Regions from separate parts of the Micromonospora sp. NPDC047793 genome, predicted to be linked through region 2. Evidence: riboswitches for the same ligand, from Rfam matches in the RefSeq annotation. Region 2 holds a riboswitch; the other holds the start of a gene.
The links. A riboswitch is a leader RNA that binds a small molecule or an ion and turns the genes downstream of it on or off. The one in region 2 is predicted to bind thiamine pyrophosphate.
Positions count from the first base shown of each region.

Region 1: linked by a shared signal. The riboswitch ahead of ABZ738_RS29985 (ECF transporter S component) and the one ahead of ABZ738_RS02370 (thiamine phosphate synthase) in region 2 are both predicted to bind thiamine pyrophosphate.

Region 1 covers NZ_JBEYSG010000024.1:70,930-74,131, forward strand. The annotation lists gene ABZ738_RS29980 (ABC transporter ATP-binding protein) at 1-807, opposite strand, end outside; gene ABZ738_RS29985 (ECF transporter S component) at 882-1,472, opposite strand; TPP riboswitch at 1,541-1,646, opposite strand; gene ABZ738_RS29990 (permease) at 1,977-2,918, shown strand; gene ABZ738_RS29995 (TIGR03943 family protein) at 2,915-3,202, shown strand, end outside.
Region 2 covers NZ_JBEYSG010000001.1:506,172-509,373, reverse strand. The annotation lists gene thiS (sulfur carrier protein ThiS) at 1-168, opposite strand, end outside; gene thiO (glycine oxidase ThiO) at 183-1,436, opposite strand; gene ABZ738_RS02370 (thiamine phosphate synthase) at 1,430-2,056, opposite strand; TPP riboswitch at 2,051-2,159, opposite strand; gene ABZ738_RS02365 (ThuA domain-containing protein) at 2,553-3,202, shown strand, end outside.

The DNA.
Region 1 (3,202 bases), on a different contig from region 2:
CCGGGGCGGGTGGCCGAGCCGGTCGGCGGTGAGCAACACCTCGCCGGGGCCGGTGGTGGCCCGGCGCGGCGGGATCTGGCGGCCGGGCACCCAGACGCCGTCGGCGGCGAGGGCGTCGCCGTGGGCGGCGAACACGGCCTCCGGCGGGCCGTCGACGCGGACGCCGCCACCGGCGTCGAGCACCACCACCCGGTCGACCAGCGGCAGGGCGTCGGCCACCCGGTGCTCGACCAGGATCAGGGTGGTGTCGCCGTCGACCGCGCGGCCCACGGCGGCACGGACCAGGTCGGCCCCGGCCGGGTCGAGGTTGGCGGTGGGTTCGTCGAGCAGCAGCAGGTGGGGACGGAGCGCGAGCACGCCGGCCAGGGCGAGCCGCTGCTGTTCGCCGCCGGAGAGCGCGGCGGTGGGGCGGTCGCGGGGGTACGGGAAGCCGACCCGGCGCAGCGCCTCGTCCACCCGGGGCCAGATCTGCGTGGCGGGTACGCCCCGGTTCTCCAGCCCGAACGCCACGTCGTCGCCGCTGCGGGCCATGACGAGCTGGGACTGCGGATCCTGGAAGACGATGCCGACCCGTTCGCGGGTATCGGCGGGCGGCCGGCCGTCGATCTCGATGCTGCCCTCCCGCTCGCCGGAGTCCTCCGGCAGCAGCCCGGCCAGCGCGGCGAGCAGGGTGCTCTTGCCGGCGCCGGAGGGCCCGAGCAGCAGCAGCCGCTCGCCTCGGCGTACCCGCAGGTCCACGCCGCGCACCGCCCAGGCGTGCCGCCCGGCGTGGCGCCAGCCGAAGCCGCGCAGCCGCACCTCACCCATCCGCCACCCCCGCTTTCGTCCCCGACCCGCCGGTGGCCCGGTGGAGCCGGTCGGACCGGCTCCACCGGGCGTGGTCAGACCAGGTTCCGCTCGCGACCGGCGGGGAAGCGGTCCAGGACGCCGGTGCCGGCGAGCGCCTTGGTGAGCGCGTAGCCGCCGGCACCGGCGATCACGGTGGCGCTGAGCACGGTGAGCAGCGCGTACGGGATGCGGTAGGTGCCCAGCTCGTACGCGGCGTTCCAGGTGAAGAAGTCGAACAGGGCGGCGCCGAGGCCGGTCATCGCGCCGGCGAGCAGCGCCGTCGGCAGCCGGAACGAGCGGTACCGGAAGGCGGCGAAGGCCATCTCCGCCCCGAGGCCCTGGATCAGGCCCTGGACGATGGTGACACCGCCCCACTCGGAGCCCAGCAACGCGGAGACCGTCGCCGCGACCGCCTCGCAGAACAGCGCGGCACCCGGCTTGCGGATCACCAGCCCGCCGAGCACCGCCGGGACCAGCCAGACGCCGTACATGACGGCCTGGCTGGCCGGGAAGAAGGCGAAGGCCGGGTCGACCGCCCGCCAGAGCAGGCCCCAGGCCCAGAAGATGACACCGAAGCCGACGGCGATCACCGCGGCCACGACGATGTCGACGGTGCGCCACCGGGTGGTGGTCGGTTGGCTCATGAGTGCTCCCAGTCCAGTGTCGAACCAGGCAAGACGCACGCCGCGTCCGGCGTGGCCGGGCGTGGCGGGCTGGAGGTGGACCGAACTCCCTGCGCTGGCATTACCCAGATCAGGTACGGAGGGTCTGCGGGCGGACCCGCACTCTCAGCGCTGTGCGCTCCCCTGTCGGAGGTGGTGTTGTCCCGCCGACGCTAACACCTTCGAAGATCGACGGACAATGTGATCTACGCAGGTCATGCCGGTTGCCGACGACCGTTGGTTCCGGAGGCGCCCACCGGGCGGGGGAACCCGCCCGGTTTCGTGACATCCATCGACGTCATCGGCTCCGGACGGTAATCTCAGGCCGCCGATCCACGAGGGCCGAGAGGCGGCAGGGTGAGCACAGACACGGACCATGCCGTGCCGGCCGGTGAACCGGAGGGTCGTCCGACGGGCGTGGCCACCGAGGAACGTCCGGCCGGGCCGGGCGGCGGCGAGCCGCCCCGACGTTGGCTCGGCGACCGGATCGGTTCGGTGGAGATCCTGGCGGCGCTGCTGGTCCTGCTGATCATCTTTCGTGATCCGTTGGCCGGGGCGCTCGACGATCCCCGCATCCAGACGTGGACCACCGTGTTCGTCTCGATCATGGTGCAGGCGGTGCCGTTCCTGGTCTTCGGCATCCTCCTCTCCGCCGTGATCGCCGTCTTCGTACCCCGGTCGTTCTGGGCCAGGGCGTTGCCCCGGCACCCGGCGCTCGCGGTGCCGGCGGCCAGCGCGGCCGGTGTGGTGCTGCCGGGCTGCGAGTGCGGGTCGGTGCCGATCGCGGGCTCGCTGATCCGCCGGGGCGTCACGCCGGCGGCGGCCCTGGCCTTCCTGCTGGCCGCCCCGGCGGTCAACCCGATCGTGCTCGTCGCCACGGCGGTCGCCTTCCCCAACAATCCGGAGATGGTCCTCGCCCGGGGGGTCGCCAGCCTGATCGTGGCAATGATCATGGGGTGGCTCTGGCTGCGGCTCGGTCGCACCGAGTGGATCAAGATGCCGCGTCGCCCGGAGCTGGACGATCCCCGGCGGAGCCGGGCCTTCTGGGCCGCCGTCCGGCACGACGTCACCCACGCCGGTGGCTTTCTGGTGCTCGGCGCGATGGCCGCCGCCAGCATCAACGTGCTGGTGCCGGAACGCTGGCTCCAGACCCTGGCGGACAACGCCTGGCTGTCGATCCTGGCGCTGGCGCTGCTGGCCGTCCTGCTCTCGCTCTGTTCCGAGGCGGACGCCTTCGTCGCGGCCTCGCTGTCGCAGTTCTCCCTCACGTCCCGACTGGTCTTCCTGGTGGTGGGGCCGATGGTCGACCTCAAGCTGATCTCGATGCAGGCCGGTGTCTTCGGCCGGCGGTTCGCCTTCCGGTTCGCGCCGGCCACGTTCGCGGTCGCCCTGCTGATGGCCACCGGAGTCGGGATGGTGCTGCTGTGAATCGACAGGCGCAAGCGGTGATCCTGCTGCTACTCGGCGGGGCGGTGATCCGGGCCAGCGTCACCGACCTCTATCTGCGGTACGTCAAGGAGGGCCTGCGCCCGTTCCTGATCGCCGCCGGTCTGCTGCTCGTGGTCGCCGCGGTGATGACCCTCTGGCACGAACTGCGTCCCTCCGCGCCCCGCGCGACGGCCCCGACCGGCGGCGGGTCCACCGGCCCGGTGGGCGGTCCCGCCCCGGTGGCGACGGGCCAGACCGACGAGCACGACGACCACGGCCACCAC
Region 2 (3,202 bases):
CCGGTCGCCGCCCCGCAGCACCGTCGCCGGCCAGTCGGTACGCGGCACCACCTCGCCGTTGACCGCCACCGCGACGCCGCGCGGCTGCGGGGTCACGTCGCGGACCAGTTCGGCGACCGTGACCTCGTCCGACACATGGCGTCCGACACCGTTCACCGTCAACTCCATCAGGCATCCTCCGTTCACTGCGCAGGTCGGGTGGCGTCGCCGGACGCGCCGAGGCCGTCCCCCGGTCCGACGTGGGCAGCGGACGTGCCGAAGCCCTCGCCCGGTCCGGCGTCGGCGACGAACGCGCCGAACCGGTCACCCGGCCCGACGTCGGCGGCGAAGCGCTCGGGGCGGAACGGGCTGCCGATGGTGTCGGCGGTCGCCCCGGTCACCAGGTCGGTGATCAGGTCGGCGGTCACCGGGGTGAGCACGATGCCGTGCCGGTGGTGACCGGTGGCGACCAGCACGTCCGGCCGGCCCGGCAACGGACCCAGGATCGGGGCGTTGTCCGGGGTGCCGGGGCGCAGCCCGGCGATCGCCTCCACCAGGTCGTACTCGGCCAGTTCCGGCAACAGATCGGTCGCGGCACGCAGCAGTCGCAGCACCGCGCCGGCACCGACCGCCAGATCGGAGCGCTCCTCGACGGTCGCCCCGACGACCACCTCACCGTCGTCGCGGGGCACCAGATAGACGTGCTCGCCGTCGGCGTACCCCCGGATGACGTGCCGGAAGCCCGGCGGGCCGCCGTCGGGCGCGCGCAGCCGCAGCACCTGGCCCTTCACCGGGCGGACCGGCAACCCGGTGAGGGCGGCCGCGCCGCAGCCGGCGGCGATCACGGTCACCCGGGCGCGGACGTCGGCCGGTGTCCGCACCGGCTCCGGGACCACCGTCGCACCGGCCCGCTCGGCGGCGAGTCGCAGTGCCGGCACCAGTCGGCGCGGGTCGACCTGGTGGTCGGTGGCGGCGAGCGCCCCACCACGGACCCGGACCGCCAGCGCCGGCTCGCGGTCGCGCAGCTGCGAGGGGCGCAGCGGCGTCACCGGCAACCCCAGTCCCTGCTGGTACGCCCAGAGGCGACGCGCCTCGGCGAGGTCGTCGGCGGTGAGCCCGACCATCAGCGTGCCCTCGGTGCGGTAGCCGATGTCGGCGCCGGTCGCCTCGGTCAGCTCGGCGGCGAACGCCGGCCAGCGGGCGGCCGACTCGGTGAGCAGGGCGGTCAGTTCCTGCTCGCCGAAGTACGCCTCGGCCACCGGCGCGAGCATCCCGGCGGCGACGTGCGAGGCACCCGAGCCGGGCGCGGGATCGTGCACCACCACCCGCAACCCGCGCGCCGCACAGCGCCAGGCGATCGCCAGACCGATCGGCCCCCCACCCACGACAGCTACGTCGGGTGTAAGGAAGGGCCCCCTACTAACGCCTGCGGTAGAGGAAGGGTCCCCTGCTAACACGTCAACGCTCCGATCAGCTCCGCCGCGACGCGAGCCGGATCGGCGGCGGCCGAGAGCACACCGACCACCGCCACCCCGTACGCCCCGGCGGCGCGCAGCGCGGGCACGTCCGCCAGCCTCACCCCGCCGATGGCGTACACCGGCACGGTGACCGCCTCGGCCACCGCCCTCAGCCCGGAGACGCCGATCGCCGGCGGCAAACCGTCCTTGGTGGTGGTGGCCCGGCACGGACCGACGCCCAGATAGCTCGCGCCGGCACCGACCGCCTCGGTGGCCGAGGCCGGTTCGCGGGCGGTGGCCCCCAGCACGGCGGCCGGGCCGAGCACCTGCCGGGCCGCCGCGACCGGCAGGTCGTCCGCGCCGACGTGACCACCGGCCGCGCCGGTGGCCAACGCCACATGCAGCCGGTCGTTGACCAGGCAGTCGACCGCGTACGGCGCGCAGAGGGCGAGGACCCGTCGGGTCAGGTCGTACGCCTCGCGGTCGGTCGCGGAGTCCTCGACCCGGACCTGCACCAGGAGTTCGGTACGGGCCACCGGCAGTACGGCCCGGAGCACGGCGAGCGGATCCCGCCCGGGCCGGGTGTCGGTGATCAGATGCAGTCGTCCCAGGGACGGCACGGCAACTCTCCTCCCTGCGCCGGCATTACCCGGATCAGGTTCGACGGTCGGGGGCTCACAGCCCCCCTCTCAGCCCGGTCGACCGGGCTCCCGTGGGTCACTTGCGTGGCCACCGTACGACAGATCCGCTGACCTGCCAAGGTGCGTCCCGCCAGGGGGGCCTGCTCCGCCGCCGGCGTTAGGAGGGGTCCCTTCCTCTACCGCAGGCGTTAGCAGGGGACCCCGCCTTGCACAGGGGGAATGCGTGCTTCACACATAAAAACGGTAATTACAGCCCACCGATACCGAAACGTTACCCATCGAAACCTTGCCATGGATCGATTCAGCGGAATTAATTTGTTCAGCGATTCGACATAATGCCGCAACGGAAGCCCTGGCACGGCACTCCGGCTGCGGCTCCATCAGGGACGGTCTTCGGCGAGCCGGCCCCCGCGACCCCTGTCCGGCAAGGATCAAGGAGACCGGAGTGTTCCGACCACGCCGTATGCGCGTGCCCATGACCGCCACCCTTCTCACCCTCGGACTGGCCGCGACCACGCTCGCCGGCGCACCCGCCGCCCAGGCCGCCCCCGTTCCGGTAGCCCAGGCGCCGGCCCCGCAGGCCGAGGCCGACCCGTTCTCGGTGCTGGTCTTCTCCAAGACCGCCGGCTTCCGGCACGGTTCGATCCCGAGCGGCATCGCCGCCATCCAGCAGCTCGGCGCGGAACACGGGTTCACCGTGGACGCCACCGAGGACAGCACCGCCTTCACCGACCAGAACCTCGCCGGATACCAGGCGGTGATCTGGCTCTCCACCACCGGTGACGTGCTCAACGCCGACCAGCAGGCGGCGTTCGAGCGCTACATCCGGGCCGGTGGCGGGTACGCCGGCGTCCACGCCGCCTCCGACACCGAGTACGACTGGGAGTGGTACGGCGGCCTGGTCGGGGCGTACTTCAACAGCCACCCGGCCAACCAGCAGGCCACGGTCAAGGTGGAGGACCCGGCGCACCCGTCCACCGCGGACCTGCCGGACCGTTGGTCCCGGTTCGACGAGTGGTACAACTACCGCACCAACCCGCGCGGCAAGGTGCACGTGCTGGCCACGCTGGACGAGACCAGCTACTCCCCCGGCTCCGGCGCGATGGGTCACGACCACCCGATCGC